DNA from 3 places in the Tepidibacillus sp. HK-1 genome. Region 2 is predicted to be linked to each of the others. Evidence: riboswitches for the same ligand, from Rfam matches in the RefSeq annotation. Region 2 holds a riboswitch; each other region holds the start of a gene.
What was found. A riboswitch is a leader RNA that binds a small molecule or an ion and turns the genes downstream of it on or off. The one in region 2 is predicted to bind S-adenosylmethionine.
Positions count from the first base shown of each region.

Region 1 (3,280 bases), on a different contig from region 2:
AGCGTAACCTCCGAGACACCAATCTTTTTCACTGAAGTCCAGTTTGGTCGTTCAGGAAAGATGATGTCACTTAAAACCATTAATTTATAAAAAGCATCCCAGCCTTCAATATCATTTGTAGGATCTGCTTCTGCAAAACCTGCTGCTTGTGCTTCCTTTAACGCCTGTTTAAAGGAAATTCGTTTTTTCCTCATTTGACTCAGAATATAATTCGAAGTCCCGTTTATAATCCCTTGGATTTTTGTAATTTGATTCACTTGAAGCAATTGTTTAATCGTCCGAATAATAGGAATTCCACCAGCTACACTAGCTTCAAAGGCTAGCATTACCCCATATTGTTTCGCGATTTCCTTTAATTCAGCTCCATTAAATGCCATTAATTCTTTATTTGCTGTAATCACATGACAACCTTTTGAGAGTGCCTGAATGATATATTGATAGGCAGGATCTCTTCCCCCTATCATTTCAATGACTACGTCTAATTTAGGTAATTGTAAAATATCCTGATAATTCGTTGTAACGAGAATAGAATCCCTCATCTCCAAAACTCGTTTCTTCTCTATATCCTGAATCAAAATCGCAACGACTTCAACAGACTTGCCTAAGATATGTTGTAATTGTTTTTGATGGGAAATGATCGTTTGATATACACCAGTTCCCACCGTACCCAAACCTAGTAAGGCTACCTTAATCGATTCCATATAAACCCTCCTTTACAATCGATCCCCATTTATCAAATTCGACTAAAAAACCATCATGGCCATAAATCGTATCGATCTCATAAAAATTTGCATGACCTCCTAATTGACGATAGGCCTCTGTTAGCTCCATTAAACTTTCTGGCGGATAAAGCAAATCCCCTTTATAGGCAATAGCGATCATAGGGGCTTTTAATAATTTCAAGGCTTCTTTCCATCCTCCACGGCCACGACCGATGTCATGACTATCCATCGCTTTAAGTAAATATAGATAGCTATTGGCATCAAAACGTTTTGTTAATTTATCTCCTTGATAACTAAGATAAGATTCTATTTCAAACGTAATTTCATCGTGGGAATTCCCCCACTCATTACGAAGGCTCCTCTGAAAACGTTGATTATACAACTCTTGTGAACGATAAGTAATCATTCCTAACATACGTGCAAGACTTAATCCATGATCAGGTTTATCTTCCAATGGATAATTTCCATGATTCCATTTAGGGTCATGAATAATAGCAAAGCGGGACATAGCATTAAAAGCGATGGCATAGTCACTTAAATAAGAAGTCGCAGCAAGAGGAAATAGCTTATCCATAAAGGTAGGGTAAAGAATTCCCCATTCCAAAACTTGCATTCCACCTAATGACCCTCCAATCACAGCATGCACATGATCAATACCCATTTTCCTTAATGCTTTGTATTGAGCATGAACCATATCCCTGATGGTAACAAAGGGAAATGAAGCACGATAAATCTCTTTATTGTCCGGGTTTATACTTAAAGGACCTGTTGTACCATTACATCCACCAATCACGTTTGTCGTAATCACTTGATACTCATTCGTATCAATCCATTGATAGGGGCCAATCATCCCAGACCACCAACCAGATGTCCTATCATTTCCATAAGCAAATTGATTTCCTGTCAAACCATGACACACTAATATAACAGGTGCACCAATGGAACCTACCCTTTCATAAGCTATATGAGCTTGTGGTAAAATCGTTCCAGATTCAAGCATTAAATCTCCAATTTCTATTTTTCCATACTCATAATGAAGATTGATCTCTGCCACCGCCATCCTTACTCCTCCTCTTCATCCATTCAAATCCCCCAAAAAAGTAAAATCCCCTTCCTAAGAAGAGGGATTAAAAAACCATCTCTTCAAGAAGAGATGGTGATCGCCGCTCTTCTTATCTATCAGAACATGAATGTTCTGCAGGAATTGGCACCGCGTTTTATTTAAACCGGTTGCCGGGCTTCATAGGGCCAGTCCCTCCGCCTCTCTGGATAAGAATTTCCTTTATTAAATTAAATGGTTAATACAAGAATACAATGCATTAAAACAGATTGTCAAGGGATTTTTTTTAAATGATTCCTTTGTTTTAATCACCTATTCTGCACAGGTTAAATATATTGTTATGGAAGCCTATATATGCGGGGTGAATCAATGGCTGTAATAAAAGCTAATTCAAAAGACGTGAAACTGTTGGCTAGATTAATGAGGGCTGAAGCTGAAGGTGAAGGGAAGCTTGGCATGCTAATGGTCGGTAATGTTGGAGTTAACCGTGTACGTGCTAGTTGTTTAGACTTTAAAAACATTCGGACAGTTAAGCAGATGGTTTTCCAATCTCCTGGTGGATTTGAAGCGGTTCAAAAATCTTATTTCTATCAAAGAGCCAGAACACAGGATATCCAACTAGCAAGAAAAGTGATTAGAGGTAATAAATACCACCCAGCCACTCGAGCATTATGGTTTTTTGAACCACTAGGTCCGTGCCCAAGAACATGGTATAACCAACCCAATGCGGGGCGCTATAAAGACCATTGTTTTTTTCACCCTACTTACAGTAATTGCCCTTCCGTTTACCGAACTTATTAAAGAGGAGTTGAATTTCGATGTATCCTTACAATCCATACTATTATGATTCATATTTAATCAATCCCTATGATATGAATATGCCCGATTACATGCAACCAATGGTACCACAACAACCAATGGTACCAATTCCACCATCACCTGAAACAGGAATCGATGTGCCTGGTCTTTTACCAGCAGAACAATCTTATATTGAAAATATTTTAAGACTTAATTTGGGAAAAATTGCAACGATTTATATGACTTTTGAAAACAATAAAGAATGGAATGCCAAAGTATTTAAAGGTAGTGTGGAAGCTGCAGGTCGCGATCATATTATTATTAGCGATCCACAAACTGGAAGACGTTATCTTTTATTGATGGTTAATCTTGATTATATCACTTTCGATGAAGAACTAAACTATGTTCCTCCAACTGTCAGATTATAGCCTTTTAAAACAGAAGGGACACCTTTAACGTGTTCCTTTTATTTTTGCATCGGCTCTAGTTCTCTTGCAATTTCTTCTTTCTCTTTTTTAGATAAGGCTAACCATTGAAATCCATTTATTATAAAAACAAGCCCCATATCGCTACAGGGCTCATGTGCTCAAGATTTGTTTTTACTTTAATTTGGCTAACACTTCTTGCTCTACATATTCTTTAATTTCTTCAGCTGTTTCCATTTGTAATACTTTTTGTGCCACATTTTTCATTTCAGACA
Region 1 covers NZ_BDGM02000031.1:13,605-16,884, forward strand. The annotation lists gene BEN26_RS12895 (homoserine dehydrogenase) at 1-701, opposite strand, end outside; gene metX (homoserine O-acetyltransferase MetX) at 688-1,782, opposite strand; SAM riboswitch class I at 1,892-1,998, opposite strand; gene BEN26_RS12905 (cell wall hydrolase) at 2,152-2,583, shown strand; gene gerQ (spore coat protein GerQ) at 2,601-3,008, shown strand; gene ptsP (phosphoenolpyruvate--protein phosphotransferase) at 3,180-3,280, opposite strand, start outside.
Region 1: another riboswitch for S-adenosylmethionine. It lies ahead of metX (homoserine O-acetyltransferase MetX); the one in region 2 lies ahead of BEN26_RS01540 (methionine ABC transporter ATP-binding protein).

Region 2 (3,280 bases):
ATAAAATCATTGCTAATGTCTTTTTCATATTTGTTTTCCCCTTTCTTATCTTCTTCTAATTTTTCTAGATAATATATTTCCAAGACTTTGGAATCCTTGAACAAGAATAATTAATAAAACTACTGTAACGACCATGATCACCGTTTCAAACCGCTGATAACCATAGGCAATGGCCAAATCTCCAAGGCCACCTCCACCAACAGCTCCTGCCATTGCTGATGCCCCTACTAAACCAATAATAGCAATCGTAATGCCAAGGACAATGGATGCTAGCGCTTCAGGTAGAAGGATAGTAAAAATAATTTGCCAAGGTGTTGCACCCATTGCTTCTGCTGCTTCAATTACTCCTGGATCAACTTCTAATAAAGATTGTTCAACTAATCTAGCAATATAAGGTCCTGAATAAAAAACCAGTGGAACAATAGCTGCTGCTGTTCCGATTGAGGTTCCTACAATCAAACGAGTAAGCGGAATGATTGCTACCATTAAAATAATAAAGGGAACCGAACGAAACACATTGATAATCGCATTTAAAATCGTAAATACGACTGTATTTTCCAAAAGATTTCCTTTTCTCGTGACAACAAGAGCTATCCCCAATGGAAAACCGATAAAAAGTGCAAAAACTAAAGAAAAACCAACCATGGTTAAAGTTTCTACCAAGGCTTCAGAAATTTTTGGCCAAAGGTTATTCCAATCAACTTGCATCTGCCAACACCTCTTTTACCGTTACGGTTGATTGATTTAGATACATGATCGCTCTGTTAATTTCCGATTGAGCTCCACGAAACTCCACAATCAAATTACCAAATGGAACCTCTTGTAATTCTGTGATGTGACCAAATAATACATTGATATCAACATTAAACCGTTTAGAAACTTGAGATAAAATGGGTTTTCCTGCCGTATCTCCTACAAAAACAATGCGATGGATTTGTCTTTCACCATCTTGGTTTTCAAGAAGTTTTTTAATTGATTGAGGAATTTCATCATGCATTACTGTACTTACAAAGTTTTTTGCAGTTTGAGTTTTTGGTGTGGCAAACACCTCAAAAATACTGCCCTGTTCCACAATCTGACCATCTTCAATCACTGCAACTCGATCACATATTTCCCGAATCACATTCATTTCATGAGTGATCATCAAAATGGTGATATTGTATTCGCGATTAACTCGCTTTAATAATTCAAGAATAGACATCGTTGTTTGCGGGTCAAGTGCTGAAGTAGGCTCATCACATAATAATACTTCAGGTTCTGTGGCCAGTGCCCTTGCGATCCCAACTCGTTGTTTTTGACCACCAGATAATTGATCAGGGTAATAGTCTGCTTTATCTTCTAATCCAACGAATGTTAACAATTCTTCTACTTTCTTCTTGATTTGTTCTTTTGGCATATTTGCTAATTTCAAGGGATAAGCGATATTGCCAAAAACAGTTCTTGAGTTCAATAGATTAAAATGTTGGAAGATCATACCAATATTCTGTCTTGCCTTCCTTAATTCTGCTTTAGATAAACTAGTCAAATCTTGATCTTTTACGATGACTTTCCCAGTTGTTGGTTTTTCTAACAAATTGACGGTGCGAAGTAGTGAACTTTTACCTGCTCCACTAAAACCAATCACGCCAAAGATTTCTCCATGTTCAACAACTAAGTTGATTCCTTTTAGAGCCTCAATCTTTTGTCCACCACTATGATAGACTTTCGTTATATTTTCTAATTTAATCATCTCGATCCTCCTTCTTCTGTACAATTTAGACATGTAAGATAGCCCACAAAAGTGACGCTTTTGTTCATTGCATATTCCGATTACTTTTGCGGGATCCCATTCCAATAATGAAAAGAAAGTTATACATTCCTTAACATTAAAAAACCCTCTTCTTACACACGATAAGAAGAGGGTTCACATACAAAATGAGTCCACTCTTCTTATCTACCAAGCTTTTAAGCTTGCAGGAATTGGCACAGTATTCTCATAAGGAGAACCCGCTGCCGAGGTTTCAAAGGGCCAGTCCCTCCACCTCTCTGGATAAGAAGATTTGCTATTCAATTTTTTACTTGGAATGATTAGTATATTAAAGCATGAAAAAACAATTGTCAACATAAATTCATCACTAAACTTTTTTGGTTCAAAACCCTTTCTTTTTCCGATCTACCCTAAAGATTTCCCAAGTTCCTTGATAACCATAAGGTTGAAGAATATATACCCACACTTCTCCATTTGCTTTTTGAAGTTCTACCTTGCATTCGCGAAAGTCTTTTCTCATAATAACTGTTGGCCGTTGGTCTTTCTCTTCCATGCATGCTCTTTCCATTTCCATCATCTTGCTAATAAACCGTTCAAAATCGATCTGATCTTCTTTATCATGTTCCGTTAAAACTTGTCTAGTAGAAGAGATTGTCCATTCCTTCATCATGGGTTCCCAAAGGTTAAGAATATAACCCTCATCCGTAACTTCATGGATAAAAGATTCCAATTGTTTCAAGTTCACTTACAAAAACCCCCAATTTCATATTTAAAGGAAAAACTTGATATAATACTTGTGAAAATATCCAGCGAAAGGATTGAAACTAGATGAATGAGAAGATGTTTATCCTTTATGAAGAAACAGAAAAAACAGAGATTAAATATATTAGCTTTGTTGGTGCCTCAAATTCAAAGTTTGATTTGGCCATCATTCACACCGGTCGTTTTTACGGTAAAAATTTAGTGATCAATATTCAATCTGGTATAACCGCGATTATTGGCAAAGATGATTTAGAAGAACCAGGCTTTTTAGAAGAAGCTTATCAAATCACGGAAGAAGAAGCAAAAGATCTTTATGACTATTTAATTCAATATTATTGATGATGAAAAATTTGTATCTTTACCTCCTTTTCCAATTTGTATTACAATAATACAGTTGATTAGGAGGTTTTATTAAAAATGGAAAACAAACAAAAACTTTTGGTTGTAGACAACTTAGCCTTACTATTCCGTGGATTTTACGCAACTGCTACCTCTGGACGAATCATGCAAACAAGTACCGGAATTCCTACAAATGCGATTTACCAATATCTAAGGTATTTTTTCCATGCTCTACATACCTTCAAACCTGATTATGCAATTATTGCTAATGATACTGGGAATAAAACAATCCAAGAAGTCCTTCAAGCCTTTGGTATCCCGCTGATCTCGATCGATGGATATGAAGCAGATGATATAATGGGGAGTATTTCCCAACAGTTTGCCTCCCCTGAACTTCATGTCTATTTACTTACAGGTGATGGGGATGCATTA
Region 2 covers NZ_BDGM02000002.1:119,310-122,589, reverse strand. The annotation lists gene BEN26_RS01550 (MetQ/NlpA family ABC transporter substrate-binding protein) at 1-28, opposite strand, end outside; gene BEN26_RS01545 (methionine ABC transporter permease) at 46-708, opposite strand; gene BEN26_RS01540 (methionine ABC transporter ATP-binding protein) at 698-1,729, opposite strand; SAM riboswitch class I at 1,927-2,036, opposite strand; gene BEN26_RS01535 (hypothetical protein) at 2,130-2,492, opposite strand; gene BEN26_RS01530 (DUF3055 domain-containing protein) at 2,576-2,848, shown strand; gene BEN26_RS01525 (5'-3' exonuclease) at 2,927-3,280, shown strand, end outside.

Region 3 (3,280 bases), on a different contig from region 2:
AATTGGAACCAAATTGATTTTGCTCCGATTTCAATCGCCTCTTCTACAACAGGCATGACTTGATCAGCACGACGGAATACATCAACCATATCGACTGTCCCTTTAATTTCTTTTAAGGAGGCAACAGCTTTTACTCCTAATACTTCATCGATGGTTGGATTGACTGGAATAATCTCAAAACCATGATTTAATAAATACTCAGCCACTCTATAGCTATCACGATCAGGTTTATTGGATAATCCTACAATTGCGATACGTTTTGTTTCTTGAATCAGTTCTTTGATTTGTTCATTTGTTGTTAAAAGACTCATGGAAAGCTCCCCTTTTTATCATTTACCTATACAATATTGTATTTCTTAGGAATAAGTCAATAATTATTCTGCTAGAGCCTGTTCAAGATCAGCTAATAAGTCATTAATATCTTCGATTCCAACAGATACTCGAACTAAATCATCTGATACACCTGCAGCTATCTTTTGTTCGTTTGTTAACTGGTGATGAGTTGAACTACTTGGATGGATAACTAAGGATCTAACATCACCTACATTTGCAGCATGGGTAAATAATTGAACCTTATCGATGAAGCGTTTTGCTGCTTCATATCCACCTTTTACACCAAAGGTCAGGATACCTCCTTGCCCATGATCTAAATATTTCTTGGCTAAGGTATAGGTTGAATGATTCTCTAAACCAGGATAATTCACCCATTCAACTTGCGGATGCTGAGATAAAAAGTTTGCTACAGCTAACGCATTTGTACTATGTCTTTCCATGCGAAGAGAAAGCGTTTCTAACCCTTGAATTAACAGAAATGCATTAAATGGTGCCATGGTTGCACCAATATCCCGATTTAATTGTGCCTTCAATTTTGTAATATATGCCTGTTCTCCGACATGTTCTATATAGCTTAGTCCATGGTAGGCAGGATCTGGATCGCTTAATCGCTTAAATTTCCCATTGTCCCATGGAAATTTTCCACTATCTACGACAACTCCCCCGATCGTATTACCATGCCCTCCAATATATTTGGTTGTGGAATGGATCACAAGATCTGCCCCAAAATCAAATGGACGTAATAATACAGGGGTTGCAAATGTATTATCCACAATCAATGGAACTCCATTTTGATGTGCTAAATTAGCTAGTTCCTCTATATCTGGAACATCTAAAGAAGGATTACTAATGGACTCAATATAAAAGGCTTTTGTTCTTTCATTCACATGCTTTTGCCATTGATCTAAATCATTTTGATCTACAAAATGAATCGTAATTCCTAATCTTTGTAATGTATATGTAAATAAGGTGATGGTACCCCCATACAAGTTTTTGGAAGCAATGATTTCATCTCCAGTTTCAGCAATATTAAGAATAGATAATAATGCTGCCGATTGTCCAGAAGCAGTAACTAAGGCACCTACTCCTCCTTCTAAAGCTGCCAAACGTTGTTCTAATAGATCTGTTGTTGGGTTACTAATTCGGCTATAAATATTACCTTCTTGTTCCATATTAAACAGGGCAGCAGAATGCTCTGAATTCTCAAATTGGTAGGCTGCCGTTTGATAGATTGGAACATTTGTCGCCCCTAAGTGTTTACTTGCAGTATACCCTCCATGAATTGCTAATGTTGCTAGTCCTTTCTCTTCTTTCCTTAATTCTGTCATTTTTAATTCCTCCTTAGAAAAAAATAAAACCTCTTTCAAAGAGAAAGAGGTGTAAAACCTAATTCTCTTATCTTTCAGACTTTCGTCTGCTGGAATTAGCACCTTCACAATTAACTTGTGGGGTTGCCGGGCTTCTTCGGGCCAGTCCCTCCGCCACTCTGGATAAGAGTTTATTATGTAATTGTAAAATATTATAACACATTATTCTGTTAATGCACTGAAATTTTTTCTTTTATTTGTTCAAAAGTTTTTTGGCCGATTCCTGGCACATTCATCAGATCTTCAATCGTCTGAAATTTACCTTGTTTTGTTCGGTATTCTATAATAGCTTTTGCCTTAGCAGGACCAATTCCATCTAATTGCATCAGCTCTTCTTCACTTGCTTGGTTGATGGAAATTGTTTCAGCATTTGATTCAAAAGATACACCTAATCCAGAAGATACACCATTTAGTGTTTCTCCTTGAACAGGGACAAAAATGACCATTTCATCTGCGATTTTTTGAGCTAAATTGACTTGGTTTAAATCTGCATTTGCTAAGGTCCCTCCAGCAAGATCTAACGCTTCTTTTACCCTTGACCCCTCTGTTAATTGGTAGATTCCTGGTTTTGCTACTGCTCCTTTCACATCAACTACTATCTTCTTAGGATTTGTCATTTCCGTTTGCTTTACTTCTCCTTGTGGGGTATCCCCTTTTTCGGTGGATAACTCAACTAAAGGTTCATCCGCAAACGTAGGTGGCTGTTTTTGATGATAAGAGATGTATTGACTAATGATGATAAGTAAAAAAATAATCAACAGTCCGAGTAAGACTTTTTCTCTTTTTGTAAACCGTATATTTGGGAGACTTCCCATTCTTCTTCCCCTTTCTACTACTGCATTTTTTTAATTATTGATATAAAATAATAGAATCAAAAGGTTGAGGTGATAAAATGAATAGCGTTCATTTGGAAATATCAAAAAAAGTAAATGAAAAAGTTCATGCCATCGAAGTATATAAACAAATGGATCAGCAGCGTGAACGGATTATAGATGAATTACTAACCGAATATAAAATAGGAAAAAATGTAGATTTAACTAAGTTAAATCAATGGACTAATGAAATGAATCGATACGCACTAAAGAATCAGCTTCCTTCTCGAAAAGAAGTAACAATGGAAATGTTCACAGCATATGCGAATAAAATGAAAACACATTCCTAATATTTGATAAAAAGCATAAATTTCCTGCTTTTTGTACAAAAAGACTACTGGTTTGTCCAGTAGTCTTTCTTATGATTTATTAGCTAACAACAATATTGACCAGTTTTCCTGGAACGACAATCACTTTACGGACTTCTTTACCAGCCTTCCATTCTTCTAATCTTGGATCAGAAAGAACTTCCTTTTCTAACTCCTCTTTGGAATAGGAAGTCGGAACAACCATTTTTCCTTTGATTTTTCCATTGATTTGTACTGCAATTTCCACTTCATCTAACACTAAATACTCTTCTTGATATGTTGGCCATTTTTCTTTATGAATACTTTCCCTTTGTCCCATCATTTGCCACAATTCTTCTGCCAGATGTGGTGTCATCGGAGCAAGTAGAATGACAGTGGTTTCAATCGCTTCTTTTAGCAA
Region 3 covers NZ_BDGM02000001.1:116,728-120,007, reverse strand. The annotation lists gene BEN26_RS00620 (CoA-binding protein) at 1-311, opposite strand, end outside; gene BEN26_RS00615 (O-acetylhomoserine aminocarboxypropyltransferase/cysteine synthase family protein) at 375-1,661, opposite strand; SAM riboswitch class I at 1,726-1,830, opposite strand; gene BEN26_RS00610 (helix-hairpin-helix domain-containing protein) at 1,871-2,515, opposite strand; gene BEN26_RS00605 (DUF2533 family protein) at 2,593-2,862, shown strand; gene leuS (leucine--tRNA ligase) at 2,942-3,280, opposite strand, start outside.
Region 3: another riboswitch for S-adenosylmethionine. It lies ahead of BEN26_RS00615 (O-acetylhomoserine aminocarboxypropyltransferase/cysteine synthase family protein); the one in region 2 lies ahead of BEN26_RS01540 (methionine ABC transporter ATP-binding protein).